Regions from separate parts of the Peribacillus sp. JNUCC41 genome, predicted to be linked through region 3. Evidence: riboswitches for the same ligand, from Rfam matches in the RefSeq annotation. Region 3 holds a riboswitch; each other region holds the start of a gene.
The links. Region 3 has a riboswitch for glycine ahead of glyA (serine hydroxymethyltransferase). Riboswitches for the same ligand answer to the same signal wherever they lie in the genome.
Positions count from the first base shown of each region.

Region 1: it holds a riboswitch for glycine, as region 3 does, so the genes downstream of both, JNUCC41_RS01705 (amidohydrolase) here and glyA (serine hydroxymethyltransferase) in region 3, are expected to answer to the same signal.
Region 2: it holds a riboswitch for glycine, as region 3 does, so the genes downstream of both, gcvT (glycine cleavage system aminomethyltransferase GcvT) here and glyA (serine hydroxymethyltransferase) in region 3, are expected to answer to the same signal.

Region 1 covers NZ_CP062163.1:349,885-360,167, reverse strand. The annotation lists gene JNUCC41_RS01725 (YtoQ family protein) at 1-178, opposite strand, end outside; gene JNUCC41_RS01720 (hypothetical protein) at 302-808, shown strand; gene JNUCC41_RS01715 (thioredoxin family protein) at 920-1,231, shown strand; gene JNUCC41_RS01710 (DUF1444 domain-containing protein) at 1,282-2,088, shown strand; glycine riboswitch at 2,245-2,348, shown strand; gene JNUCC41_RS01705 (amidohydrolase) at 2,573-3,760, shown strand; gene JNUCC41_RS01700 (DNA translocase FtsK) at 4,189-7,029, shown strand; gene murC (UDP-N-acetylmuramate--L-alanine ligase) at 7,315-8,619, shown strand; gene JNUCC41_RS01690 (aminopeptidase) at 8,674-9,786, opposite strand; gene JNUCC41_RS01685 (DUF948 domain-containing protein) at 10,014-10,283, shown strand, end outside.
Region 2 covers NZ_CP062163.1:5,357,384-5,367,666, reverse strand. The annotation lists gene comGF (competence type IV pilus minor pilin ComGF) at 1-396, shown strand, start outside; gene comGG (competence type IV pilus minor pilin ComGG) at 389-775, shown strand; gene JNUCC41_RS25905 (YqzE family protein) at 892-1,077, shown strand; gene JNUCC41_RS25900 (YqhG family protein) at 1,121-1,921, opposite strand; gene JNUCC41_RS25895 (DEAD/DEAH box helicase) at 1,899-3,587, opposite strand; glycine riboswitch at 3,962-4,049, shown strand; glycine riboswitch at 4,053-4,136, shown strand; gene gcvT (glycine cleavage system aminomethyltransferase GcvT) at 4,277-5,383, shown strand; gene gcvPA (aminomethyl-transferring glycine dehydrogenase subunit GcvPA) at 5,401-6,747, shown strand; gene gcvPB (aminomethyl-transferring glycine dehydrogenase subunit GcvPB) at 6,740-8,197, shown strand; gene JNUCC41_RS25875 (rhodanese-like domain-containing protein) at 8,361-8,744, opposite strand; gene JNUCC41_RS25870 (lipoate--protein ligase family protein) at 8,948-9,784, shown strand; gene JNUCC41_RS25865 (vitamin B12-dependent ribonucleotide reductase) at 10,176-10,283, shown strand, end outside.
Region 3 covers NZ_CP062163.1:4,451,400-4,461,682, forward strand. The annotation lists gene JNUCC41_RS21670 (amino acid permease) at 77-1,456, shown strand; glycine riboswitch at 1,786-1,891, shown strand; gene glyA (serine hydroxymethyltransferase) at 2,065-3,315, shown strand; gene gcvT (glycine cleavage system aminomethyltransferase GcvT) at 3,450-4,559, shown strand; gene gcvH (glycine cleavage system protein GcvH) at 4,722-5,117, shown strand; gene gcvPA (aminomethyl-transferring glycine dehydrogenase subunit GcvPA) at 5,119-6,471, shown strand; gene gcvPB (aminomethyl-transferring glycine dehydrogenase subunit GcvPB) at 6,464-7,948, shown strand; gene lipA (lipoyl synthase) at 8,198-9,076, shown strand; gene JNUCC41_RS21705 (iron-sulfur cluster biosynthesis family protein) at 9,116-9,427, shown strand; gene lpdA (dihydrolipoyl dehydrogenase) at 9,541-10,283, shown strand, end outside.

The sequences.
Region 1 (10,283 bases), 1.4 Mb from region 3:
CCTTCAGGATGGGATTCGGCTGTTCCCCGAGGATATCTTCACCGATATTATCGGAGCGTTCATGATTTTCCATCGGGCCTACAAATTCTAAAGGGAGCTTCAGTGCAGCGGCCTTATCTCTCAGCTCACTTCTCCAATTCGAATGGATCTCCCCAGCAAGATACACGGTTAACTTCATTGTTTTCCTCCTCAGTATTAAAATTGCTTTCATTGTACCATGTTTTTTAGAAAATGGATGAATTCCATAAATAAGGATAATATTATCCATAAGGTAGTAAAAGAGACGGCTGGAGGAATGACGATGGCTTTATCGAATAAGAATATCCTTGTTTTCCTGTTGATAAGCAGTTTGATCGCGGGCTGCTCAGGCATTGAGAGACAAACCGAAAAGGCAATGAAGGCTGCTGAAGTGGCTTTTCGTGACGATGAAAAACAGCCCAATCAAGAGGCGGGGCTAATTCAGGTCTATCTGCCAAAGGATTTTAAAGTAGTGGAAGAACATGATAATAATTTGATTTTACAAAAAGATGATAAGATTTATATATTATTTGTCAATCCAAATGAAAAAGAAGACAGCTCCGTGTTATATTTGGCGATAAAAGAACAAGGTGATCAAAATGTGATGCTGCATTCTTTCCAAACGGATGATAAATTCGGCTTTATTTCGGTCAAAGAGATACCGAAAGAAAAGTATGAGCTTGCAGTGGGGATCGGCGGGGTGAAGCTGACAACCGAAACGGATAAAGACCAATTAAAAACCGATGCAAAACAAATGATGGAAATCGTTTCATCCGTGCCCCAGAAATAAGCTTTATCACGGCCGTTCAACCGATCCGTATTAATGGTTGATTTCTGGAGAGTCTGGTATGATGGGATTATAAAAAACTATGGTGTCATTTAGAGCAGGAGGAATATTCAAATGGAAAATTTACAAACCGTTGAGCAATATGATGCATTGAAAAATGAAGGCAAACATATCTTTCTTTTTTCAGCGACATGGTGCGGGGATTGCCGTGTAATCGAACCGATCATGCCGGAGATCGAAACGAAATTTCCTGATTTTACATTCATTCATGTGGACCGTGATGAATTCATCGATGTGTGTGCAGCGAATGATGTATTCGGCATACCAAGTTTCATCGCGTATGATAATGGTGAAGAGCTAGGCAGATTTGTGAGCAAGGATCGCAAAACGCAAGAACAAATTGAGGAATTCATTCAATCACTATAATTAATTTCCCCTTCTCGCTGGGGATTTTTCAATGAAGAGGAGGGTCAGTCATGAAAATGGACAGCACGAAGCTGAAAAATATCCTGAAAGAACGTTTAAAAGATGAAAATCGCACATTCAAATTCGATAGCAAGCAAGATACGTTACGGGTGGAAAATGTGAAGACCGGGAAGGGAATCACCATCGAGTTGCCTCCTGTACTTGCTAACTATGAAAACGTACAGGAAAAGGCCATCGATGAAATTATCTATTACGTGGAAGAGGCCCTGAATGTGATGGGGGGAGAACACAGCATGGAAGGCAAGGAGAAATTCATTTTCCCAGTCATCCGCTCGACCTCCTTTCCGATGGAATCGGAAGAAGGAAATCCATTTTTATTCGATGAGCATACGGCTGAAACCCGGATTTTTTATGCCCTTGATTTAGGGAAAACCTACCGTCTTATAGATGAAAAGATGATTCAACGGGAAAATTGGCAGGGTGACAGGATCCGTGAAATTGCCCTTTTCAATGCCCGTTCCCTCTCCACTGAAATGAAGTCGGATATCGTTGCAGGTAATGCATTTTATTTTTTGAACACGAATGATGGGTATGATGCCAGCAGGATCCTGAATGAATCATGGCTTCGGGAAATGAAGGACAAGATCGAGGGAACCATGGCTGTTGCCATTCCCCATCAGGATGTCATCATCATTGCCGATGTGAAGAATGATACGGGCTATGATATTCTTGCGCAAATGGCGATGAGCTTCTTTGCCAGCGGGCATGTTCCGATAACGGCTCTATCATTTCTTTACGAAGAAAATGAGTTGGAGCCCATCTTCATTATGGGTAAAAACAAAAAGCGTGAACAATGATATATTGAATCATAAAAGGACCGTGTCAGCATCTGACATCGGTCCTTTTAAAGTTTAATAGAGTTTATGACTTTTAGAGTTGATATTTATTTTTTTATCGGTGATAATGAAATTGTAATATTTTGAAAATACGGAATAAAACGATAGAACGAGCTTGTGAACGTTGTGGGAGAGTGCAAAGCATTGAGCCACCGAAGGAGCAAGTTCCAAAAATATCCCTTGGAGCAAATCTCTCAGGTAAATGGAACCGCAGCTGGACGCAACTCTGGACAGCGCGCAGGAAGTGTGCCGCCAACGGGGAAATCTCCACGACCAAAATGGAGTTGAATTCTCAGGTGAAAGGACAGAGAAGGGAGCGGCAGGTTTGCGCAACCCTTCTCTGTCCTTTTTTAATTGGCTTTATGCATACAAAAGGTTTGCAGCGAACATGGAACTTACTAATAGGCCAATCAACTTAAAATAATGGGGGAGAATGATCGTGAATTTGAAAAGCAAATTAATGAACATGCTGGAAGCCCGTAAAGAGGAAATGGTTCAAATCCGCCGTCATTTACACGAGAATCCGGAGCTATCCTTCAAAGAAGAGAAAACGGCAAAATATATCATTGATTTTTATAACGGGAAAGATGTATCGATTCAAACGAATGCAGGAAATGGATTAGGGATCATCGTGACGATCGAAGGCGGGAAACCAGGGAAAACGATAGGTCTCCGTGCCGATTTCGATGCACTGCCGATTACAGAAGAAGCGGAGGTTCCGTTCCGTTCAAAAAATGAAGGTGTCATGCATGCCTGCGGACACGATGGGCATACCGCTTATTTATTGGTATTGGCAGACTGCATCATTGAGCTGAAAGATTCCCTATCAGGTACGATCAAAATAATTCATCAACATGCAGAAGAAACACCTCCTGGTGGAGCAAAGAGCATCATGGAATCAGGGGTTTTGGATGAACTGGACGCTGTCTTCGGAATCCATTTATTCCCTTCCCATCCAGCAGGGGTCGTCGGGTATCGCAGCGGCTATTCGATGGCTGGACGGACCTATTTCAAATTAGCCATAAAGGGTGTAGGCGGCCATGGTTCCTCCCCGCATATGGCTAATGATACCATTGTGGCAGGCGCCCATTTCGTGACAGCCATACAAACCGTAATCAGCCGTCGCTTGAATCCATTTGATATGGGAGTAGTCACAATCGGCTCCTTCGATGGAAAGGGAAGCTTTAATGTCATTAAAGATCGTATAGAAATTGAAGGGGATGTCCGTTATATGACGGCAGAGACCCAGCAGCTGATCGATAAGGAAATCCACCGGATCGTTAAAGGGATAGAAACGGAATTTGATGTTCAGTGCGAGCTTACATATGTGCCCGATTATCCTCCGTTATATAATGACCCTGAACTGACCGAATTCGTGAAAAATAGCCTGGAAAGCATGAATGACAATGATATTAAGAATGTTGTGGAATTTCCGGTTTTCTCAGGTTCGGAAGATTTTTCGTATTATGCAGAAAAGATTCCTGGCTGCTTCTTTTACATTGGCTGTAAACCGAAAGGAGTGGAGAAGGCCTATTTCAATCACCATCCTAAATTCGACATTGATGAAGATGCCCTTTTGATTGCCTCCAAATCAGTGGCGCAGGTTGTATGCAGTTTTTATGAATGGAAATAGTCTTCTTTGGTCTTTGTTTGCAAAAAAAACGCAGAAACCCACAAAACACCGTTCGGTATTAACGAACGGTGTTTTATGGGTTGCGGCATGTATTTGAATGCCGCCGGCGGTTTCATGAAGGATGTTGCAATGAATTGGCCAGTCTGCTTCCAAGGCTGCATGAAAACTTAATCTCTTTGTAAACGCGATTTAACAGCGGTGTTTTATTTAAATAGTAGACTAGGGGCTAATGTTAATTCGCAATCGATAGGTTTAATCTCATTCCAGAAGGGGTTTAATAGGGTAGGAGTTCTGCGAACTCCGTTAAGTTAGCAGGAATGCGATAAAAAAATAGATGCTAATCCCAATTCAGCTTAAATTTTCTCGATATTTTTAAAATAACTGGTAGAATTAGTTACATAACTACAGATGTAGAAAGAGTGATAGTTTTGAAATGGCTAAATAAGATGAAAAAATGGTTCCAAGCAGAGGAAATTATTGAAATCGAAGAAATAATTATAGATGAGCCGCTAGATGAAGAGACATTAAAGAAAATGGATTTTTCAAAGCTTTCGAAGTCAAAGAAAGAAGAAATAAAAGTTTACAATCAAAAAGTGGAAAAAATGTCCCAGACCCCAGACCCGGATACGAAAATCCTGTTTCAATATCCAAAAGGACAGTTCAAGTTTCCGCTCATTCCAGACCGGGAGCAGAATAAAAGAAAGCCAAGGGAAAGAAATAGGGAAGAAAATGAACCCAAACAGGGGAAAAATGTGACCAAGGAAACAACGAAAAGGCCTGTAAGGGATAGTGAACCAAAACGGAGAAGTTTCGACCGGGAGGAAACCTCAAAAATAGTCCCGTCAAATACTCCATTCCGCCCAACGGAAATCCCTTCACCCATTTATGGGTTCCGTCGTCCGGAAAAAAAAATAGTCCCATCTGAAGAAATTGTCGAATATGAATTAGAAAGCAAAATGCCCATCCCTAAAAAAGAAGGAGCCGATATCGAGATTCCGGTATCGATCCCTGAAATTCCAAAAGAAGTTTCACATGAGGAAATGACGATAGAGCCATCCGTTCTTATACCGGAAAAAGCGGAAGAAAAAAGGGAAGATTCGGAGATACCCGCTTTCTTTCGCAGGAATTCCATAGAGTCTCTGCCAGAAGAAGCTGTAAGCGAGCCTGACATAATTGAGCCTGCGGTGGAAAAAGAGGCTATTGAACAGGACCAGGTCGATTTTGGACGCGAAGTCGCTGTATCCATCATCGAACAGGCCGACGACACACCGCCTGAAGCTATATCGGTACCGGAGGAGGTTGCTGCACAATCAAATCAACCTTACGTCAGTCAAGGGACACTGCCTGAAGATCCATCTGAGGCAACACCTGAAGGGCAGTCTAAACGTCCGAAAAAACATATCCCATTCAATGTGATGATGCTTAAGCAAGACCGGGAAAAAAACAGCTTCATGGATAAGATGATGCCGGAAAAAAAAAGCCTTAATTCGGAAAGGGCAGTAGCTTCACCTGATAAGCGGCCAATGAATGATGCTGCTGAAACGGAGGCAGGACAAGCGAAACCATCCGCCATTCCTGAACGGAAACAGGAGGAGGGCAGAGTTATGCCGAAAGAGGGGACTCCGATCATTAAATCAACCTTTTTGGACACGAAGGCTGGTTCGGAAACCGCCGCCGAGCCTGAAAATACAGTTGAATCCAATATGGGTTCCAGTTCGGTCTCTAGGCCGCTCTTGGAGCAGGAACCCCTTTCTGGAAATGGGTATCAAGAAGCAGTTTATACAGAGGCGGCAGCAGAAAGTGGCCAGGGCGATACCCCGGCAGTTTATGGCTCCGTGGAAGCGGAGGATAATCCATATTATGTGTTTCCGAATATCGAATTGCTGACACCTCCCACTTATGCTGTGCATGATGATGAGTGGCTCGAGGAACAGACTTTATTACTTGATGAGACATTGAAAAATTTCAATGTCCGTGCAAAGGTCGTCAATGTCACTCAAGGACCGGCAGTAACCCGTTTCGAGGTACATCCGGAACCGGGAGTGAAGGTGAATAAGGTGACGAACCTGATGGATGACATCAAATTAAGCCTTGCTGCACAGGATATGCGGATGGAAGCGCCCATTCCCGGTAAACATACAATTGGCATAGAGATTCCGAACAGGAAAAGCAAACCGGTATTTTTGCGTGAGGTTTTGGAAAGTACTGAGTTTCAAGAGCATGAATCACCGCTTGCTGTCGCTTTAGGACTCGATATATCCGGTCAGCCGATCATCACGGATTTGAGAAAGATGCCGCATGGATTGATAGCCGGGCAAACGGGATCGGGGAAAAGTGTCTGTATCAACACGATGCTGGTCAGCTTGCTGTATAAAGCGACGCCGCAGGAGTTGAAATTACTCTTGATTGATCCGAAAATGGTCGAGCTCGCCCCTTATAACCGGATCCCGCATTTGGTCAGTCCAGTCATAACCGATGTCAAAGCCGCTACGGCTGCGTTGAAATGGGCTGTAGAAGAGATGGAACGGCGTTATGAATTGTTTGTACATGCTGGTGTGCGTGATATCACCCGCTTTAATGACCAAGCGGAAAAAGCCGGTCAATATTCAAGCAAGCTGCCTTATATCCTGGTGATCATCGATGAGCTTGCGGATCTAATGATGATGTCCCCGGCTGATGTAGAGGAAGCGATTTGCCGGATTGCGCAAAAGGCCCGTGCCTGCGGCATCCATTTGATTGTAGCCACTCAAAGGCCTTCAGTCGATGTCATAACGGGATTGATCAAGGCAAATATCCCGACAAGGATCGCTTTTTCAGTTTCTTCACAAGTCGACTCCCGTACAATCATCGATAGCGGCGGTGCAGAAAAATTATTGGGAAGAGGAGATATGTTATTCGCTGAAAACGGCTCATCGAAAACGGTGCGCCTGCAAGGGACTTTTGTGAGTGATGAAGAAATCGATCAAGTCGTCAACCACGTTAAACTGGAACAGCAGCCGAAGTACCTGTTTGAACAGGAAGACTTGCTGAACAGGGCCGAGGTCACGGAAGAAGCGGATGAACTGTTTTTCGAGGCATGTGAATTTGTCGTGAGCCAGCAGGCTGCATCTGCATCGAGTGTCCAAAGGCGCTTCCGTGTCGGCTATAACCGTGCAGCGCGTCTAATAGAAATGATGGAGCAACGGGGAGTCGTTTCCGAATCCAGGGGCTCAAGGCCCAGGGATGTATTGATTACGGAAGAAGAACTGGAATTTTTACATGTTAATTAAGAGAACCTAATAAAAGGAAATTGAATATAATGTGAAAGGGTGAAAACCCTTTTTTATCACCTTAATTGAGGGAAAAACCAATGATTTGATAAATTGGCATCTGCCTGACATGGAAGAATGAATAAAAAAGTGATATAATAGTTTTTTGTTGATGAATGATTGAAAATAAGAGCTTGAAAAACCTATTAAGAATTGCGTTACTAACAAGTCTCGTAATGGAAAAAACAAATAAAAGATGACGTCATATACTGTCATACAGGTAGACGATTGGTGGAGGTTCGCTTTATGACTGCTTACCATTTTGTGGGAATTAAAGGGTCGGGTATGAGTGCTCTTGCACAAATACTGCATGATATGAATATTGAAGTGCAGGGTTCCGATTACGAAAAAGAATTTTTTACACAATTGGCATTAGAAAAAGCCGGGATTAAAATCCTTCCTTTTAACGAGGAAAATATTCAACCTGGAATGACCATCATTGCAGGAAATGCGTTTCCGGATAGTCATCCGGAAATCATGAAGGCAAAAGAACTTGATTTGCCGATTATCCGTTATCACCGCTTCCTAGGTGATTTCATGAAAAACTTCATTAGCGTGGCCGTTACGGGAGCGCATGGTAAAACATCGACGACCGGCTTGCTTGCCCATGTAATGGGGGGCGCTAAACCGACATCCTTCTTGATTGGGGATGGAACGGGTAAAGGAATCGTGAATTCTGATTACTTCGTATTCGAAGCATGTGAATATCGCCGTCATTTCCTTTCCTATTATCCGGATTATGCAATCATGACGAATATCGATTTTGATCATCCTGATTATTACGCCAATGTCGAAGACGTGTTCGAGGCTTTCCAAACAATGGCCCTTCAAGTCAACAAAGGCATCATTGCGTGCGGGGATGATGAGCATTTACCACATATTCAGGCGAAAGTACCGGTTATTTTTTACGGATTTGCAGAAGGAAATGATTTTCAAGCGAAAAATGTTTCCGTCAAACCGGATGGCACGACTTTTGATGTGCATGTAAGGAACAATTACTATGATACATTCACTATTCCTACTTTTGGAAAGCATAATGTATTGAATGCACTTGGTGTCATTGCACTTTGTAAATATGAAAACTTGGATACGGAAGCTGTGAAAGCCCAATTGCGGACTTTTGGCGGAGTTAAACGCCGGTTCTCCGAAAAGGAAATCGGAAGTCAGATCATCATTGATGATTATGCACACCATCCGACCGAGATCTCTGCAACTGTCGACTCGGCTCGTCAGAAATATCCAGAGCGTGAAGTTGTTGCAGTATTCCAGCCACATACTTTCTCGAGAACGCAGGCATTCCTGGATGAATTCGCCGACAGCTTGAATTTGGCCGACAAAGTATACTTATGTGAAATTTTTGGATCTGCTCGTGAACATCAAGGGAAGTTATCGATTGAAGACCTTCAAGATAAGATTCCCGGTGCCGAGCTGATTACGGAGAACACAACATCAAAATTGCAACATCATGAAAACAGTGTCGTGTTATTCATGGGTGCGGGGGACATTCAAAAGTTCCAGGCAGCCTACGAGCATTCACTGCAGGTAAAATAAAAAAAACGACCATCCGTTAGTAGCGGGTCGGTCGTTTTTTTATTGGTTTTTATGTTATTTCAAATTTTCAGGATTTAAATTTTCCAGTTCCGGTAAAACGAAGCGGCCGTCCTTACGTATCAAGACGTCATCAAAATGGATTTCCCCGCCGCCATATTCAGGCCGCTGGATATTGACCAGGTCCCAGTGAATGTCTGACTGGTTTCCGTTAAAGGCATCATCATAGCATTGCCCGGGAGTGAAATGAAAACTTCCATCAATTTTTTCATCAAAGAGGATATCTTGCATCGGGTGTAGAATATATGGATTTACACCAATTGCAAATTCACCGACATATCGTGCGCCTTCATCAGTATCAAAAATTTTGTTGATGCGTTCCGTATCATTCGCAACCGCTTCAACGATTTTTCCATCCTTGAATGTCAACTTCACGTTTTCAAAAGTAAAACCCTGATAAGGGGACGGAGTATTATACGAAATCACTCCATTGATGGAATCTTTAACCGGGGCCGTATATACTTCACCGTCAGGAATGTTCAGCTCACCCGCACATTTGATGGCTTTGATGTCTTTGATGGAGAAGGTTAAGTCCGTACCGGGCCCAGTTAAGCGGACCTTATCCGTTTTATCCATCAATTCAACAAGATTGTCCATTGCTGCGCTCATTTTGCCATAGTCGAGGTTGCAGACTTCGAAATAAAAGTCTTCGAATGCTTCTGTGCTCATTTTGGCTAATTGGGCCATTGAATTTGTCGGGTAGCGAAGTACGACCCATTTTGTTTTTGGCACGCGGATATTTCTATGTACTTTACCGACTGTCTGTCCATGAATCGCCATCTTCTCTGAAGGGACATCGGATTGTTCATTGATATTATCCCCGGCACGAAGCCCGATATAAGCATCCATCTGTTTCATTACGTTTGCTTCAAATTCACCCATCAACTTGTACTGTTCTTCTTTGGCACCCATCAGCAAGGCACGATCCACTTGGTGATCCTTTAAAAGGACGAATGGGTAACCACCTGCTGCATAGGCTTCATTCACAAGTGCGTTAACAAGTTCACGCTGCAATCCGAAGTTTTCGATCAAGATTCTTTCACCTTTTTGAAGCTTCACGGAATAATTGATTAAGTTTTTGGCCAATGTACCAATTCTGGGATCTTTCATAAAAAATACCTCCATTGTTTAAATTCGACTTATCTTTTCTATCATACCCGATTTCCTGCCATAAGTGTCACCCATGAATTGACGGAGGAACTGGATGCAGACAACAATATTTCCAGATTAGGGTTTGATAGGGTATATTGAAAAAATAAATAAGTTTATAATAATAGGGAAGGGGTAATTAATATCTAACAGCTATTAATTAAGTCGATTTTTTCGGAGGTGTTCCAATGGAGATTATTTTGTACGTAAGTGCTGCAGTTGCAGCGATAGCTTTTTTGGTACTTGTTATTTTTCTAACAAAGGTACTGACATCACTTCAAACTACCCTAGACAGTGTGGCCCGGACGCTGACAGGACTAGAGAGCCAAATGCAGGGCATAACGCTCGAAACTACTCAGTTATTACATAAAACGAATACGTTGGCTGAAGATTTGCAGCAAAAGTCGGAAAACCTGAACACGGTGGTGGATGCAGTGAAGGATGTAGGCACATCCATC
Region 2 (10,283 bases), 910 kb from region 3:
TTAATGATTTTAATGACGACGTCCCTTTTTGTTCTACAGCTTTTTTCTATCATTCACACCCAAATGGGGTTCGTTGATAAATTGCATCCTAAAGAGTGGGAGGTCTTTACCATGCAAATGAAGCAGGAGGTCCGGAGTTCCAAAGTTCAGGATGTAATGGGAAATAAATTATATTTGCTTTCAGGTGAGCAATTATCATCGTATGAACAATATGAAGATAAGGTCCGAAGACGAGTGAATGGAATGGGGCATGAGGTCATCTTGCAGAACATTTCTGAATTCCAGGTTGAGAAGGATGGCGGTGCCATTGTAATAAATATAACTGATAAAGCAGGGACTACTTTTAGTCGTAGATTTCACCCATTCATTAGGAATGTTGCGAAAGTCGATGAATAATCAAAAAGGAGTCGTTTTTCCGATGGTCATGATTGTAGCGAGTGTTTTCATCATGTTCACGATACTAATGATAGACCAGTTTATCATTGATAAAAAGTTTTATAAAGAAGTGGAAGAATCGCTTGTGGCCGACCACCTTGTCCATCTAGCCATCAAGGATGTGACGGCAGATTGGGGCGAAGAGATTCCAAAAATCATCCAGGGGGAAATTTCATATCCCAATGGTGTGGTGCGGTATTCCTTGATGAAACAAGAAGGTCCTTACGTATATATCGAGTTTTCTTCCACGACCAAAAATGATCGCGAAGGGAGGGTCATCATTCAATACGATAAAGAAGCTGGGCAAGTGAAGGAATGGTTGGAAAAACAGGCTGTGTAATACGAAAATCAACACTTTTTTTTAATGGTACGCGACAGGTTCACGTGTTCAGGGTACATGCGAAAGAATAAAAGGGGCGTAAACCGGGCATACTTTGCTTAGGGTGATGATTTTAAATGTCTACAAACGCTTATATTAAATATCTGACGCAGCAGCTTGTCGAGTATTTTAATCTGACGAAAAAAGAACGAAAAGAAAAGCGCCGTCATAGAAAAGAGGATAAAAATCATGGTATGTCCCATTGGTTTGGCATTGTCCCTTTTGCTTTGTCGATGTTCGTAAGGAAAAATATCAAAAAATGAAACAGATGTCCCGAACTTAGGACATCTGTTTTTCATTCTATACTTATCCCAATGCCCTATCTGAAAGGTAAAATAATCCTCCGTTTATGATGGATATTCTGATGTTGGGTTCATATTGGGCTTTTAGTGCTTCTTTCTCGGTATAATAACTCTCACTTTTTTCGTCCATATCCTTGTAAAAATGCTCCAATAAATTCAAATCATTCTGCCAGCGCAGCATTGCTTCCTCCGCCCAGGAATGGTCATCATCCTCGAAACTGGTCCTGATGTATGTATCCAGTCTTGCCAATCCACTCTTGGGCATGATTAAAGGTGAAAGCGTAAAGGAGTAATCCGGTATTTTTGGGGTGACCTTTACAGGTAAAACCCGATGGTGAAACCCTTCCATGATTTCACCCGAGATTAAATTCAATCCGATCGACATGAAAGTATCTTTTTTACGGTCGCATTGATAGGATATTTTCACATTCAGGGTCAGCCAAGGAAACAAAGGATTATTTCCGCCGCCCTTTGGTGGAGGAGTATCCTCAAAAAGTCTAGTATAACCTGCCAGCTTTTTGGTTGATTGAATAATCTGATGTAGGCGTGGGGAGCCAAAATGAATCATTTCTCCCTTTAAATCGGATGGAGCCTGTTCTGGATCGGTAATGAAAGTCATCTGTGCTGGGTTCGGAACGCCACCTGTTTTTTCTAGATAATGCCAATAAAAGGGTCTGTTCATTAATTCTTTATCCATTTCAATCGTCAATTGGACTGTAAGGTGGGTCGGCGCATTATCCAGTATTTCACAATCGTTGGCCTTAAAGTAAGTTTTTAAAAAATCATGAATTTCCCGTTGCTGCATGAACATCACCTTCCTTCATGGATTGAGCGAATTGGATTAATGATGAAAAATTATCCATCTTGATCTTCATTTCGCCCTCTGTTTTGGACTCGCCGACCACATCGATTAAATATTCTTCAATGTTGTTAATATCCAGTTTGGTTAGAATATCATCCAATTCTCCAATTACTTTTTCAAATAAATTTATTTTTTCGTATAATAACTTCAGAATATGTTCTTCTACTGTATTTTTCGTGGCGAAGTTATAAATCATCACATCTTCTTCCTGTCCAAGGCGGTGAATCCGTCCAATTCTCTGTTCGAGCCTCATGGGGTTCCATGGCAGGTCAAAATTAATCAAGTGATGGCAAAACTGAAGGTTTATCCCTTCCCCTCCAGCTTCTGTTGCAATTAATACCTGTATATTCTTTTGGAATAATTCTCTCATCCAGTCTTTCTTTCCTCGCTTAAAACCGCCTCGAAAAGGAACCGAAGAAATTCCATTCTGCTGTAGGTACCATTGGAGATATAGCTGAGTCGCCCGGTATTCGGTAAAGATAATCACTTTGTCATCAATTTTCTTGATCAGTTCCAAAGCTTTTTCAGCCTTGGAGTTCTGGACTGTTTCATTCACTTTAGAAAATAAATCATCAAGCTTTGCCAAAAAGTCAGGGGAAGGCTGATCATACTTTTCTTTCATATTCTTTAAAGTATAAAAGACCGCCTCTCTGCTGCTGCATGCTTCCCTTTGGAGAGTGAGAGCTGAAAATGCGCTTCCTTTTGATCCATCCGAAATAGGCTTGAATTTGGAAACAGCATCATACAATGCCTGTTCCGTTGGAGAAAATTCAATGGTGATGGTTTCCACATGCCGTTTTGTCCATTCAATGCCAGTATCGGCCCGCCGGTTTCGAATCATGACAGTATTGACCAGTTCCTTTAGGTGTTCATCTTCAATGATGTTGCGGCCTTTCCCTTTATACTTTTCCGAAAAGAGCGAAGCATTTCCCAAGTGGCCCGGTTTCAATAACGAAACGAGGTGAAAAATCTCCTCGACTTTATTTTGAATCGGAGTGGCTGTAAGGAGTAAACAAAATTTCTTTTTCAGATTTTGGACGAATTCATAGTTCTTCGTCTTATTATTTTTAAGTTTATGAGCTTCATCAATAATGATGAAGTCATATTCCTGAGTGAAAATGATATCTCGATGCGGAGCGCGTTTCGCTGTATCGATGGATGAAATGACCACATCACAGGAGTCCCAAACATAACTTTTTCTCTGAACGACTGCCGGTATATGAAACTTGGTATTCAATTCAAACGCCCATTGTGTGACAAGGGATGCTGGAACAAGGATCAATACTTTTTTTACAAGGCCCCTAATCATATACTCTTTTAGGATCAAGCCTGCTTCAATTGTTTTTCCGAGCCCCACCTCATCAGCTAAAATGGCCTTTCCATTCATCTTTTCCACCACTTGCTTTGCTGCTTCCAATTGATGGGGAAGCGGGGTTAACTGCGGAAGGTGTTTGGGCGCCTGTAAACCTTCAAAATCAGGGATAATAAGATTTTCCTCCATTTGAACCGCCAGCTTATAAAGCTCCCAATTTCCCCATGGACCGTCATTTTCCACTTTTTGCAGAAGCTCGTCATTCCATTCAGAATTGAAGGATATATTGATTTTCATAGAAATAACTCCCTCTTAAATCATAATTTCCTTAATAAAGGGTCAAAACCCGAACATTTTGTATGTGAAGTAAGAAAAATATTTATCTTCAAAAGATATTGCAGAGATAAGTTTCTTAGGGTAGGATATAAGTATATTTAGAAAATTCAATTTCCAAACGCTACAAAGAATCTTTGTACATCGATTTTGCAGTTCGCGTTTTCTTAGTATGGGCTATAGGCTCTTAATTTATCCAAGATTACTGAAGGAGATCACTCAAACGGTTTCTGAAGTTTTAGGAGAATTGGCAGGGAATGCATTCGATGATGCTCAAAGGTTTTACCGATGCTTGGGGCTATTTCGCTTCCTTTCATTGGCAGACCATTCATATGCGGGTGAAGATAAGGGGAGAGACTACGGATGTAGCGCCGAAGGAGCAAACTTAGCAGTGAATCTCTCAGGCAAAAGAACTCTTATTGGACGCAACTCTGGAGAGCGCCGCCCGTTTTGGGACGGCCACCAAAGGGGAAAACCTATTACATAGGTAAACTTTCAGGTTTCAGGACAGAGAAAAAGCTCAAATGGGCTTTCTCTGTCCTTTTTTGTGCTTTTTTCACAGCATGAATCAGGATATACCTGATGCGAAATGACAAGAAGCTTTTGATAATGAAGCCAATTAATTTTAAAAAAAATCTGAAGGGGGTCATTTTTTGACCAATTTAAAAAGAACACCACTATTCGAGGTTTATCGTGAATACGGAGGTAAAACGATCGATTTTGGCGGCTGGGAACTTCCTGTCCAATTTTCGGGTATCAAGGACGAACATGAAGCCGTACGTACAAAATCGGGGTTATTCGATGTTTCCCATATGGGGGAAGTCGATGTTAAGGGTCCTGGGAGCCTTTCCTTTTTACAGAAAATGCTCACTAATGATATATCAAAGCTGCAGCAGGGCGGTGCCCAATATACCGCCATGTGTTATGAAAACGGAGGCACGGTTGATGATCTTATCGTGTATAAAAGGGCAGAGGACGACTATCTGCTCGTGGTCAATGCAGCGAATACAGAAAAAGATTTCAATTGGCTTCAAGCTAATTTAACGGAAGATGTCCAAATTACGAATGTATCGAGTGACTATACACAGCTGGCACTTCAAGGACCATCTGCAGAAAAGATATTACAAAAACTATCGGGAAATACTGACTTAAGTGAAATTGGATTTTTCAAGTTCAAGGAAAATGTCCTGATTAACGGTATCTCCACGCTGGTATCCCGTACTGGATACACTGGTGAAGATGGTTTTGAGATATATAGTGACAGTGAAAATGGTCCTGCCCTTTGGAAGGCGATTATGGAAGCCGGAAAGGAAGAGGGGGTTCAGCCGATTGGTTTAGGTGCTCGTGATACCCTGCGTTTTGAAGCGAAACTGCCGCTTTATGGGCAGGAGCTTTCAGCGGACATCACCCCGATAGAAGCCGGTATTGGTTTTGCAGTGAAAGTGGATAAGGAAGCGGATTTTTTCGGGAAAGCCGTTCTTGCTGAGCAAAAGGAGAATGGAGCTCCCCGCAAGCTTGTGGGAATTGAAATGATTGACCGTGGCATTCCGCGTCATGGGTATAAGATCTACAGCGGTGATAAAGTCATTGGTGAGGTCACGACCGGTACCCAATCACCCACGTTGAAGAAAAACGTGGGATTGGTACTTATCGATAAGGAATTTTCGGTACTGGATGCGGAAGTAGAAGTGGAAATCCGTTCCAAGCGTTTGAAAGCCGTTATCATACAAACACCTTTTTATAAAAAACCACGTAAATAGAGGGGAATGGTCATTAGATGAAACATCGTTATTTACCCATGACAGAGCAAGATAAACAAGAAATGCTGGAAGTGATAGGGGTATCTTCTACTCAAGAACTTTTCAATGATATCCCTGAAAGCGTTCGTTTCCAAGGAGAATACGATATTAAGCCTGCTAAATCGGAACCTGCATTAATGAAAGAATTATCAAGGCTAGCTGCCAAGAATGCGGACCTTAAAAGCTATGCTTCCTTCCTTGGTGCGGGTGTCTATGATCATTACGCACCGGTCATCGTCGATCATGTTTTATCCCGTTCTGAGTTTTATACGGCTTATACACCGTATCAGCCAGAAATTTCACAGGGCGAGCTTCAGGCAATCTTCGAATATCAAACGATGATATGTGAATTGACGGGAATGGATGTAGCTAACTCATCCATGTATGATGGCGGGACGGCACTAGCCGAAGCAGCCATGCTTGCTTCTGGCCAGACGCGGCGCAAGAAGATTCTCATTTCAGGAACCGTTCATCCTGAATCAAGGGAAGTTGTGAAGACATATGCGAAAGGGCAACGGGTGGAAGTGGTCGAAATTCCTTATAAGGACGGTGTGACGGATTTAGCTGCTTTAAGGGAATTGGCGAATGATGACATTGCAGGAGTGATCGTGCAATATCCGAACTTTTTTGGCCGCATCGAGCCATTGAAAGAAATGGAGGAAATCATTCATGGTGTCAAGTCCACGTTTATCGTTTCCAGTAACCCGCTTGCATTGGGAGCTTTGACATCCCCTGGAGCACTCGGTGCAGATATCGTAACGGGGGATGCCCAGCCATTCGGCATTCCAGCGGCATTTGGGGGACCTCATTGTGGCTATTTTGCCGTTACTAATAAACTTGTTCGGAAAGTTCCGGGCCGACTCGTCGGTCAAACGGTGGATGAAAATGGTAAAAGGGGGTTTGTACTGACCCTTCAAGCTCGTGAACAGCACATCCGCCGTGACAAAGCCACATCCAACATTTGTTCCAATCAAGCTTTGAATGCCTTGGCAGCTTCTGTCGCAATGACCGCGCTTGGGAAAAAGGGTGTCAAAGAAATGGCTGTGCAAAATATTCAAAAAGCGCATTATGCGAAAAAAGCAATTATGGCAAAAGGGGTGGAAGTGATATTCGACGGTCCTTCATTTAATGAATTTGTCATTAAACTGCCTGCTTCGTTTTCAGAAATCAATAAAAACCTTTTTGAAAAAGGGATGATCGGCGGCTTCGATTTAGGGACGGTTTATCCTGAGCTGAAAGATCATATGCTGGTCGCGGTAACTGAACTTAGAACAAAAGAAGAAATTGATGCACTTGCGCAGGAATTGGGGGATCAACATGAATAATCAAGATCAATCACTCATTTTTGAAATCAGTACTTCCGGTCGAATCGGATACAGTCTGCCAGAAATGGATGTTGCAACTATTTCGCTCGAAGAAATTCTTCCTGCCGACTACATCCGTGAAGAAGAGGCAGAACTTCCTGAGGTGTCCGAACTTGATATCATGCGTCATTATACAGCACTTTCCAAGCGGAATCATGGAGTGGATTCGGGTTTTTATCCGCTGGGTTCATGCACGATGAAATATAATCCGAAAATAAATGAAAATGTGGCGCGCTTCAACGGTTTTGCCCATATCCATCCATATCAGGATCCGGCTACTGTTCAGGGAGCATTGGGACTATTATTTGATTTGCAGGAACACTTAACGGAAATCACCGGTATGGACCAAGTGACATTACAGCCTGCAGCAGGTGCTCACGGTGAATGGACTGGATTGATGATGATTCGCGCTTTTCACGAAGCGAATGGCGATACAGAACGGACTAAAGTGATTGTACCTGATTCTGCACACGGTACGAATCCTGCCTCTGCAACTGTTGCCGGCCTTGAAACGATTACAGTGAAGTCGGATGAAAATGGGTTAGTCGACCTTGAGGATTTAAAGCGTGTTGTCGGACCGGATACCGCGGCCTTGATGCTGACGAATCCCAATACATTGGGATTGTTTGAAGAAAATATTTTGGAAATGGCCCAACTTGTCCATGACGCAGGTGGGAAGCTTTATTATGATGGAGCCAACCTGAATGCAGTTCTATCGAAAGCACGACCGGGTGATATGGGCTTTGATGTGGTTCACTTAAATCTCCATAAAACATTCACAGGCCCGCATGGCGGCGGCGGCCCGGGTTCTGGTCCTGTAGGGGTGAAGTCGGACTTGATTCCTTACTTGCCTAAACCGCTTGTGGTCAAACAAGGTGAGCAATTCGTTCTTGATTATGATCGTCCGCAATCCATCGGTAGGGTAAAACCTTATTATGGTAATTTCGGGATAAACGTGAGGGCGTATACGTACATTCGTTCAATGGGGCCAGATGGTCTTAAAGCCGTCACCGAGAATGCGGTCATCAATGCCAATTATATGATGCGTAGGTTGGAACCATTTTTTGACTTACCATATAATCGTCATTGTAAGCATGAATTCGTATTAAGCGGACGCCGTCAAAAGAAATTAGGGGTAAGGACTCTCGATATAGCCAAAAGATTGCTGGATTTCGGTTATCATCCTCCGACCATTTACTTCCCGTTGAACGTGGAAGAAGGAATGATGATAGAACCGACTGAAACCGAGTCTAAAGAAACGCTGGATGCGTTCATCGATGCGATGATCCAGATTGCCAAGGAAGCGGAAGAAACCCCGGAAATCGTTCAGGAAGCTCCGCATACAACCGTTATAAAGCGGCTTGACGAAACTCTTGCTGCAAGAAAACCTGTTCTGCGTTTTCAAGCATAGACTGATAGCTTACACGAAAAAAAATCCCTGCCAGCCGGCGGGGATTTTTTCATGTTTATGTAAGAGTTCATTAAAAGTTCAACAGTTAACTTTCATTCCCTAAAGCCCGCATGATGCAGAAGAAGTCTTTTTAATTTAAAAGAGCCCATGCGGAGATGGGGTCTTATTTCTTTGCTTTGATTTTCCCGGTCCACATCTTGAAACCGCCCTTTAGGTGAAAAAGTTCCCTGTAGCCCTTTTTGTATAGCATGGCTGCAGCTCTTCCGCTGATGATTTCGCTCTGAGCGTACAAATATACAGGCTTGTCCGGCCTAATTTCGACCAAGCGGGTTTTCATTTGAGTCATAGGGATGTTTCTTGCGCCTAAGATATGACCATTATCGAAATCATTCGGTTCCCGCACATCGATTAGCTGCACTTTTCTGTAGTTAGCGATAAATTCGTCCTGTGTTAATGTTTTAACGATTTTACGCTGGCGGTACCAATTAAAAAGTGAATACGCAATAACCACTCCCAAGATGATGAGCAGCGTATATAATATTTCCAAACATAAAAACTCCCTTCTACCTTAACGAATACAGACAATCCTTATTATATAATTGCTTTACCCAATAATCAAAAAGAATTTTCATCAAATTCTTCATCGACTTGATAGCACGTTCTTTTTTAGAGTGTTAAAGTCTGTTAAACTACTACATGTGAGTTTTTTGTGGGGGATTGAAAAACAGTCTATTGAAACGAGGGGTAAGGATGACTAAAGAAAAATGGGGTTTTATAGATTCGGGGTATTGTTCACCGGGTTTTAATATGGCTTTGGACGAAGCACTGTTAAACTGGCAAAGCAAAGGTGAAATTCCGCCAATCATACGCTTTTACGGCTGGGATCCAGCAACATTGTCGATTGGTTATTTTCAAAAGGCTGAAGCGGAAATTGATTTGGAAGAGGTCAAAAGGCAGGGACTTGGTTTTGTTCGCAGGCCAACAGGAGGACGAGCGGTACTGCACGAGCATGAATTGACTTATAGCGTAATCGTTCCAGAATCCTATCCGGGAATGCCAACTACCGTTACTGAAGCATATCGTGTCATTTCTGAAGGAATATTAATGGGGTTCAGGAATCTGGGATTGGATGCTTATTTTGCCGTGCCTCGAACCAATCAGGAAAAAGAAGCTTTAAAATCGCCCAGGTCTTCCGTCTGTTTTGATGCTCCAAGCTGGTATGAACTGGTCGTCGAGGGCAGGAAGGTCGCTGGCAGCGCTCAAACCAGGCAAAAAGGCGTCATCCTTCAGCACGGGTCCATTTTGCTTGATCTTGATGATGATAAGCTTTTTAGCGTATTTAAATTCTCAAATGACAGGGTTAAAGAGAGAATGCAAAAAAACCTGAAAAATAAAGCTGTGGCCATAAATGACATTGCTGGAAGAAAGGTTACCATCCCTGAAGCGAAAGAAGCTTTTGAAAAAGGTTTTGCCGAAGGACTTTCGATCGATTTAGAGCCATACGTCCTAACCGAAAAGCAATTGCAGGAAGTGAAGGCCATTGCAGAAAGTAAATATGAAAGCGATGAATGGAATTTTATGAGATAGAAGAAGTGGGATAATAAGAGTGATAAAAGAAAAAAGTTTTTTCAGATTTTTTGACCTAATAAGATATCCCTTGCAGGGATAAGCCCTAAAAGGGATGGGGAAAAAGCAAGGTCCAAATTAATTGAAATCTGATGAAAAATTATCGTAAATCGACATTTTCCTCCCTTTTGCTAACTATATTAATTGATTTATCGTTTGACAAAATTAAAAGTTATTCAAAACAAACACAATATATAGTAGTTGAAATATTTAATGCGACACTATATGTTGATTTTTGAGTTTCGCTATGATAAATTTAGGGTACTTGTTAAGCGAAACGGACATGTAAGGCTACATAAGGATTTTTGCGGCAGCAAGAACGGATCTTGAAACATATAAAGGAGAGGGAATTATGTCGGTTGTAATAAAAGAAGCTTTAAAGGTTGATCTAGAAAGGTTGAATAAGGATATTTCTTTATTTCCCCAGGTTCACCCTGTAACTGCTGATATGAAAATGGCG
Region 3 (10,283 bases):
CACACTAATTGAAGGACTGAACCTTTATAAGGGAAAAATTCCAAGTAGCCTATAAAAGTAGAAAGTGGGGAATCGTATGCAGGAACAAAAGTTGGATAGAGGGTTAAAAAACAGGCACGTACAACTCATAGCTATTGGTGGTGCAATCGGAACGGGATTATTTCTTGGAGCAGGAAAATCTATTCATTTAGCTGGACCATCAATTCTATTTGCTTACATGATTACAGGCATCATTTGTTTTTTAATCATGCGCGCACTTGGAGAACTACTCTTATCTAATTTGAACTTTCACTCCTTTGTTGACTTTGTAAGAGACTATTTAGGTAATATGGCAGCATTTGTAACCGGCTGGACATACTGGTTCTGCTGGATTTCAATCGCAATGGCCGACTTAACAGCAGTTGGACTTTATACTCAGTATTGGTTTCCTTCCGTACCGCAGTGGATGCCTGGATTAATTGCACTAGTCATTTTGCTATTTATGAATCTTGCAACCGTAAAACTTTTTGGCGAAATGGAATTCTGGTTCGCATTAATTAAGGTCATAGCTATTCTAGCATTAATTGTTATCGGTATTTTCATGATTATTAAAGGCTTTTCCACTGATTCAGGCGCAGCAAGTTTCACGAATCTATGGGGTCACGAGGGTATGTTCCCAAATGGAATAAATGGTTTTGTCCTCTCATTCCAGATGGTAGTGTTTGCGTTTGTGGGCATTGAACTTGTAGGACTTACAGCAGGTGAAACAGAAGATCCAGAAAAAGTTATCCCCAAGGCGATCAATAATATTCCTATTCGGATTATAATTTTCTACATTGGCGCACTTATTGTGATTATGAGTGTTTATCCGTGGAACGCAATCATCCCAACGGAAAGCCCATTCGTTCAAGTATTTGTGGCTGTAGGTATTGCTGGAGCTGCTGGTATCGTTAATTTTGTCGTCCTAACATCGGCTGCTTCGGCATGTAACAGCGCAATCTTCAGTACAAGCCGGATGGTATACTCACTTGCCAAAGATAAAAATGCACCTGTACCTTTTGCAAAACTTAATGACCGTAAAGTACCATCCAATGCATTGTTCTTTTCAACTGTTGTCATTTTAATTTCTGTTGTTTTGAATTATTTAATGCCTGAAGGAGTATTTACCTTGATTACAAGTATTTCTACCGTATGTTTCATCTTTATTTGGGGAATTACAGTCATCAGTCATTTGAAATACCGTAAAACAAGACCAGATCTAGTGAAAAAGAACAAATTTAAATTACCACTTTATCCAATTTCCAATTACTTGATCCTTGCTTTCCTGGCATTCGTCCTTGTTGTTCTTGCACTTGCGGACGACACTCGTGTTGCCTTATTCGTTACTCCTGTTTGGTTCATTCTGCTGATTGCGATTTATAAGATGCGCATAACGAAGGTGGATCAGGCGAATCAGAGAGAGGTAGCCGGGAATTAAGAGGCAAGAAATCCTTTGATTCTATTTGCTGTGTTTGTACAGATAGTTGCTGCTCCATTTTTTCCAACTCGGTGAGTAAAAAATCTGCCCGTTTTAAAAAGCCAAAGATATCTGGTTGATTCTATGATAATTCGAAATAAATATTTTAGAATAGTATTGTTAGCGCTTTCAAAAAGGCTTGACATAATTATTCTCAACAACTATTCTAAATGTACCAAATTGAATAAGCGGATGACAGTTGTGGGAGAGTGCAAAGCGACAAGCCACCGAAGGAGCAAGTTCCAAAAAGACCCTTGGAACAAATCTCTCAGGTAGATGGAACCACAAATGGACGCACCTCTGGAGAGCGCGTATAAACATATACGCCACCAAAGGGGAAAGGCTCTATTTAAAAAATGGAGCTAAACTCTCAGGTAAAAGGACAGAGAAGGGTAGAGAACGCTACGACCCTTTTCTGTCCTTTTTTGCGTGCAAAAAAGGTTGTAAAGCATACTGTTTTTAGCAGTTTTCATAGAAATGCAGGTCTGTAGCGGGAAAGAGCACCATATTGGAATTGATAATTATGTAAAAATTCTGAATTTACAAAAATGTCCGGGAGGGAAAATGAAATGAGTTTACAACAAAATGATTCAACCATTTTTGAAGCGATTGAGAAAGAAGGACAACGTCAACATCAAACACTGGAATTGATTGCATCAGAAAATTTTGTTAGCCCAGATGTATTAGAGGCAATGGGAAGCGTGATGACAAATAAATATGCAGAAGGTTATCCAGGAAAGCGCTATTATGGTGGGTGTGAATTTGTCGATGTGGCAGAACAAACGGCCATTGAGCGTCTAACAAAGCTTTTTGGTGCCAAATATGCAAATGTTCAGCCTCACTCAGGTGCACAAGCCAATTTCGCAGTTTTTTTCGCACTCCTTCAGCCTGGTGATAAGGTGATGGGAATGAACCTTTCACATGGTGGCCACTTAACTCATGGAAGTCCAGTCAGCGTTTCAGGAAAATGGTTTGAAGTTGTGTCTTATGGAGTTAGAGAAGATACTCAGTTAATTGATTATGATGAGTTGGAAGCTATCGCAAAGAAAGAACAACCTAAATTGATTATTGCAGGAACAAGTGCCTATCCAAGAACGATTAATTTTGCACGATTTAGAGAAATTGCCGATCAAGTTGGTGCAAAACTTATGGTGGATATGGCTCATATAGCCGGGCTGGTAGCTACTGGTCTTCACCCATCCCCAATCCCATATGCGGATGTTGTGACAAGTACAACTCATAAAACATTAAGAGGACCTCGGGGGGGCATCATTTTAACGAACGATGAAGTAATTATCAAAGCGATTAATAAATCCGTATTCCCAGGAATTCAAGGCGGTCCACTTATGCATATCATTGCAGCAAAAGCAGTTGCATTCAACGAAGCTTTACAACCAAGCTTTAAGGATTATGCGAAACAAGTCATTGAAAATGCTGCAACACTTGGCGAAACATTAAAAAATGAAGGTGCAGCACTTGTTTCTGGTGGAACAGATAATCATATTGTCCTTTTAGATTTGCGTCCGTGGAATTTAACAGGAAAAGAAGCGGAGAAATTATTGGAAGACGCAGGCATTACCGTGAATAAAAATACGATTCCCTATGATCCAGAAAAGCCATTTGTTACGAGCGGTATCCGAATGGGGACAGCAGCTTTAACAACTCGAGGCATGAAGAGGGAAGAGATGGTGAAAATTGGTGAAGTGATTGCAACTGTTCTAAAGAGTAAAGGGAATAAAGACGTCCTTCAGAAAGCAAGAGATACAACCAAAGAGATTTGTGGTGTTTATCCGTTATTTCAACAGCCAACTACTGTGTAAAGAAAGGGGCAGCTTAATGGAATTATGCCTTTGCTGAAAACTGAGCAACTGCCATGGCAGTGAGATACTACTAGCAATAAAGAAACCTTTAACAGTTGAACTATTTTGCAGAAAATCATAATTGGGGGTAAAACATGGGTATTGAAACAGCATTAAAGCAAACACCGCTTTTTGAAGTATATAAAAAATACGGAGCAAAAGTTATAAATTTTGGTGGCTGGGCTCTACCGGTTCAATTTACCAGCATTTTAGAAGAGCATGAAGCTGTTCGAACTGAAGCAGGACTTTTTGATGTTTCTCATATGGGAGAAGTGCTTGTGGAAGGGAAAGATGCCGAGAGTTATATTAACTACCTTGTTACAAACGATGTAACAAAGCTTGGCATCAATCAAGCACAGTATACAGCAATGTGTTATCCAGACGGTGGAACGGTCGATGATTTATTAGTTTATAAATTAGGGAATGAAAAATATTTACTTGTCATTAATGCTGCAAACATTGAGAAAGATTACGAATGGATGAAGCAGCATGTAAAAGGAGAGATGGAGCTCCAAAATATTTCGGAGGACATCGCTCAGCTTGCCATCCAAGGACCAAAGGCAGAAAGCATTTTGCAAAAGTTAACGGAAATTGATTTATCAGAAATTGGTTCATTTAAATTCGCCCAACACGTCAACATCTCGGGGATTTCCGACGTACTTGTATCCCGTACAGGTTACACAGGAGAAAATGGATATGAGCTTTATTTATCTGCAGACAAAGCGGTAGCACTTTGGGAAAAGCTCTTAGAAACAGGAGCCACGAGTGGATTAAAACCATGCGGACTTGGTGCACGGGACACGCTTCGGCTGGAAGCACGTCTTGCACTCTATGGCCAAGAACTAAGTAACGATATCAGCCCGCTTGAAGCAGGAATCGGCTTTGTCGTAAAGACGAACAAAGAAAGTGACTTTATCGGAAAATCTGCTCTTACAGAACAAAAAGAAACTGGATTAAAACGAAAATTAGTAGGGATTGAAGTAACAGGCCGGGGGATTCCGCGTAATGGTTACAAGGTAATTTCTAAAGATGGAGAGGAAATTGGTATTGTTACATCAGGAACACAATCACCATCTTTGAAGAAAAGCTTAGGTCTTGCCTTGGTATCAGCCGATCAAGCTGAAGTGGGGACACCGATAAAAGTGGAAATCCGAAATAAAAAGATTGAAGCCGTTATTGTTAATGCACCATTCTACAAAAGGTAAGCGGAAATATTTTAATAGAGTTATCGTGTAGTTTTCATGAGTCGATATCCGTTACCTTGCATACAGCCTAAAATCGAATACCTAAGAGCAAAATTACCTAAATTATATTCTGAATTATGGGAATGGTTAAAAAGAAAAAAGAAAAGAAAAGGGGAAAATACAATGACGAAATTATTATCAAGTTTTCGATATAGCAAAGAACATGAGTGGGTGCAACAATTAGAAGGAAACCGTGTTCGTATTGGAATCTCTGATTATGCACAAAAAGCGTTAGGTGATATCGTCTTTGTTGAAAATCCAGCGATTGATGATGAAGTAACGGTCAATGAATCGATGGGAACGATCGAGTCTGTTAAAGCAGTTTCCGAACTTTACTCACCTGTTTCAGGGACCGTAGTTACTGTAAACGAAGAGTTAGAAGGCGCTCCAGAGACGATTAACGAGCATCCATTTGAAGCAGGGTGGTTAGTTGAAGTAGAAATGTCCAATCCAGAAGAATTAGACTCACTTCTAAACGAAGATGAGTATCAAGCATTTACTAATGAAGGAGAGGAATAATATGACAGCCACTTATAGATACCTTCCTGATACTAAACAAGACCAAGACGAGATGCTCACATTTTTAAATATTTCTTCTATAGATGAGTTATTTGAAGATATTCCAGCTGAAATCAGCCTGCAGGGGGAGCTAAACATCCCGAAGGCGGTTCCTGAACCGCTGCTTGTGAAAAAAATGAACCAGCTTGCTACAAAAAACAAAAATGCGAATCATTACCCGACTTTCCTAGGCGCGGGTACATATGATCACTACATTCCAAGTGTGGTAAACCATATGATTTCACGCTCCGAATTTTACACAGCCTATACACCTTACCAACCGGAAATCAGTCAAGGTGAATTACAAGCAATTTTTGAATTTCAAACGATGGTCTGTGAGTTGACAGGAATGGATGTGGCTAACTCTTCCATGTACGATGGTTTTACATCGCTTGCAGAAGCTGCATCACTTGCTGTTGCGGCTACGAGACGTTCGAAAGTTCTTGTTTCCAAAGCGGTACATCCTGAATCCCGTGCTATTTTACATACAGTAGCAGGTGGTCCGGGATACACAGCTGAGGAAGTAAACCTAGCTGATGAGATTACTGATTTAGGGAAGCTGCAAGAACAAATAGATAATGACACTGCTGCCGTAATTGTTCAATATCCAAATTTCTTCGGTTCCATTGAGGATATAAAAGCAATTAAGAAAATTGCGGAAGAAAAAGGTGCCCTTTTAATCGTAAGCGCCAATCCTCTTGCACTAGCACTATTGCAGGCACCTGGGAAACTTGGGGCAGATATTGTGATCGGTGATATGCAGCCATTAGGAATCCCGATGTCCTTTGGCGGTCCACACTGCGGCTATTTTGCGGTAAATAAAAAACTCATGCGCAAAATCCCAGGACGAATTGTAGGCCAAACAGCAGATGAAAAAGGACAGCGTGGATTTGTGTTAACACTTCAAGCACGTGAACAGCATATTCGCCGTGATAAAGCCTCATCGAATATTTGTTCCAACCAGGCATTAAATGCTCTTGCCTCTTCTATTTGCATGACATCACTTGGAAAGCAAGGGATTCGTCAAATGGCACAGCTAAACATTGAGAAAGCTGATTACATGGCGAAAACTCTAGAACAGAAGGGCTATACCATAATCAATGAGGCACCATTCTTCAATGAGTTTATAGTCGAGCTTCCTCGTTCGGTAAAGGAAGTCAATGCAAAACTTCTTAAGGCGGGTATTATCGGTGGATTTGATTTAGAAAGTGATTACGGTTTTGAAAACAAAATGCTGCTAGCTGTGACTGAGCAGCGAACAAAAGAAGAAATTGACCAATTTGTTGATGCTTTGGAGGCGATTTTTAATGGTTGAATATAATGAGTTGATTTTTGAAATAAGTCGTCCAGGACGGGTAGGTTCAAGTATTCCGGATAGTGACGTTGACTATGTTGATATAAATGAAAAATTTCCAAAGCATTTAATTCGTGACGAACCTGCTGAGCTGCCAGAAGTATCAGAGTTGCAGCTTGTCCGCCATTACACAGCGCTCTCTAATAAAAACCATGGAATCGATAATGGATTCTATCCACTGGGTTCTTGCACGATGAAGTACAATCCGAAAATAAATGAAGATGTGGCACGGCTGGAAGGCTTTAGCCGCATTCATCCCTATCAGCCCGTTGAAACAGTACAAGGTGCATTAGAAGTTTTATATGAATTACAGGAAGAGCTAGCCGTCATTACAGGAATGGATGCTGTAACATTACAGCCATCCGCAGGGGCTCAAGGGGAATGGACAGGTTTAATGATGGTTAAGGCGTATCATGCTGAAAAAGGTGAAACCAGAACGAAAGTACTTGTTCCAGACTCAGCGCACGGTACAAATCCTGCAAGTGCAAGTGTTGCTGGTTTTCAAACGATCACGATTCCATCCGATAAAAATGGATTAGTTGACCTAGAAGAATTAAAGAAACATGTAGGATCTGATACAGCTGCGCTAATGTTGACGAATCCGAATACCCTTGGACTTTTTGAAAAAGAAATTGTGGAAATCGCTCAGGTTGTTCATGAAGCAGGGGGGCTATTATATTATGACGGAGCGAATGCCAATGCCATTTTAGGAAAAACAACACCAGGTCAAATGGGCTTTGACATTGTGCACTTAAATCTTCACAAAACATTTACGACTCCTCATGGAGGTGGCGGTCCAGGTGCAGGTCCTGTCGGTGTGAAAGAGAAACTTACTCCATACTTGCCAGTTCCGCGCATAGAAAAAGAAGGTGAAAAATATGTGCTGAACGCTAATTATTCGCACTCTATCGGAAGGGTAAAGGGGTATTATGGAAACTTCGGAATTCTCCTGCGGGCGTATACTTATATTCGCACGATGGGGCCTGTTGGGCTTCGCCAAGTGTCGGAAAGTGCTGTGCTTCATGCTAATTACCTTCGTAAAAGATTGGAGCCATTCTTTGAAGCGCCATATTTACAAATTTGCAAGCATGAATTTGTCCTATCCGGATCCAGGCAGAAAAAGCTAGGTGTAAGAACGCTTGATATAGCAAAACGCCTGCTAGATTTCGGCTACCATCCGCCGACCATCTATTTCCCGTTAAATGTTGAGGAATGTTTGATGATTGAACCGACAGAAACAGAGTCGAAAGAAACACTCGATGCATTTGCGGAGGTCATGATTACAATTGCCAAAGAAGTGGAAGAAAACCCAGGGGTTGTTTTAGAAGCACCACATACTACAGTGATTGGGCGATTGGATGAGGTCCAAGCAGCTAGACAACCTATCTTGCGTTACTCCAAAGAAAAAGTAGTAGAGGAAGCAACGGTAACGTCATAATTGAATGTTTGAATGAACATGAACCACCAAGGATGAATATTAAGACAAGAATCTCAATATTTCATACAAGGTGGTTTCATTTAAGCGTGCTTATAAAGGATGGAAAAAGTGCCAAGAGGTGCAAGGAGAAAATAGTCTTGAGAACTAAAAAGACAGAGCAAAGAAGAAACTCAATAGGTCTTTTTTTTTTAGGCGTATGGAACCTCTTTAAAGCTAAAATTACATCTGCTCATAGGAGTGAGAAATAAAATGTCCACCACTGATCTTCGTAAACCAGAATGGCTTAAAATTAAATTAAATACAAATGAACAATATACAGGCTTAAAGAAAATGATGCGTGAAAAAAAACTTCATACTGTTTGTGAAGAAGCAAGATGTCCTAATATTCATGAATGCTGGGCGGTACGAAAAACGGCAACTTTCATGATTTTAGGAAGTGTTTGTACCCGAGCTTGCAGGTTCTGTGCAGTTCAAACAGGGCTGCCATCAGAACTTGATTGGGAAGAGCCCGAACGTGTCGCAGAATCAGTAAAGCAAATGAACCTAAAACATGTGGTGATTACCGCTGTTGCTCGCGATGATTTAAAAGACGGCGGAGCAAAGGTATTTGCAGAAACTGTAAAAGCAGTGAGGCGGCAAAATCCATTTTGCAGCATTGAAGTTCTCCCCTCAGATCTGAATGGGGAATATGACAGCTTAAAAACATTAATGGATACAAGGCCAGACATTTTGAATCACAACATTGAAACAGTAAAACGCTTATCCCAAAAAGTTCGTGCACGTGCAACATACGAACGTTCATTAGAGTTTTTAAGGCGGGCAAAGCAAATGAATTCCACTATCCCTACGAAATCAAGCATTATGATTGGTCTAGGTGAAACAAAAGAAGAAATTATGGAAACAATGGATGATCTTCGTGCTAACGATGTAGACATCATGACTATTGGTCAATATTTGCAGCCTACTAAACGACATTTGAAGGTCGTAAAATATTGGAGTCCAGAAGAGTTTGAAGAACTGAAAAACATTGCCATGTCAAAAGGGTTTAGTCATTGCGAAGCCGGTCCGCTTGTTCGCTCCTCCTATCATGCTGATGAACAAGTTCGTGCAACTAAGGTTAATGCATAATCATTTTTTCAATAAACCATTAAGAAAGGGGAGAAACAGATGATAGACAAAATAAAGATAACAGAGGCAGCTATGAATAAACTAAAGGAAATGACATGTAAGGGTGCGCAAATTCCTCGCATTGACGCTGATATTGCCGGCGGCTGCGGGGTGTCGGTGAAGTTCTCCCTCTTATTGGACGAGCCCCGCAGAAACGATGTATTGATTGAATATGAGGGAATTCAGCTTAGATTTGATCATTTTACAAAACGCTATTTAGATGAAGAAACACAAATTGATTATAAAGAAGATTGTGGCTTTATTGTTGAAGAAGGCTTTGTATCCAATGCATGTGCCATTGAAATAAATTAAAGTATCATGATCGTTTACCTATTAATAGAATAAATCGTGCTTAATAAGTTAGTTGTTTTCTTAGACTATCCATATATCTCTATGGTTATGAAAACAAGAGGGGGAAGTATTGGGTGAATCAAAAATATGACGTTGTTATCATCGGTGGCGGCACCGGTGGATATGTTGCGGCCATTCGTGCGTCTCAATTAGGATTAAAAACGGCGGTAGTTGAACAAGGTAAACTTGGTGGAACATGCCTTCATGCAGGTTGTATTCCTAGTAAAGCATTATTAAGAAGTGCAGAGGTATATTCGAATGCAAAAAATGCAGAAAAATTTGGTGTTATTGCACCTGAAGTTGGACTGGACTTCTCAAAGGTACAGGCTAGGAAAGAAGAAATTACTGAACGCTTATTTAAAGGTGTACAACATTTGATGAAAAAAGGGAAAATAGATGTGTTTGAAGGGAAAGGGAGTATTTTACAGTCAAGAGATGTTTTAGTGAGATTGAATAATGATGAACGGGAAACAATATTAAGCTCTCGAAATATTTTAATAGCTACAGGATCTCGTCCAAGGACATTACCCGGCCTAGAAGCAGATGGCGAATATGTGATGACATCGGATGAAGCGCTACAAATGAAAGAGCTCCCAAATTCCATCATTATTGTCGGCGGCGGTGTTATTGGAATAGAATGGGCTTCGATGCTTATTGACTTTGGATTAGAAGTGACTGTGATTGAGTATGCCGGTCGCATTTTACCGACGGAAGATAAAGATATTTCAAAGGAAGTACAGCGACTAATGAAGAAAAAAGGTGTGAAAATCGTAACAGGGGCAAAGGTGCTTCCAGAATCGTTAGAAAAAGGTGACGG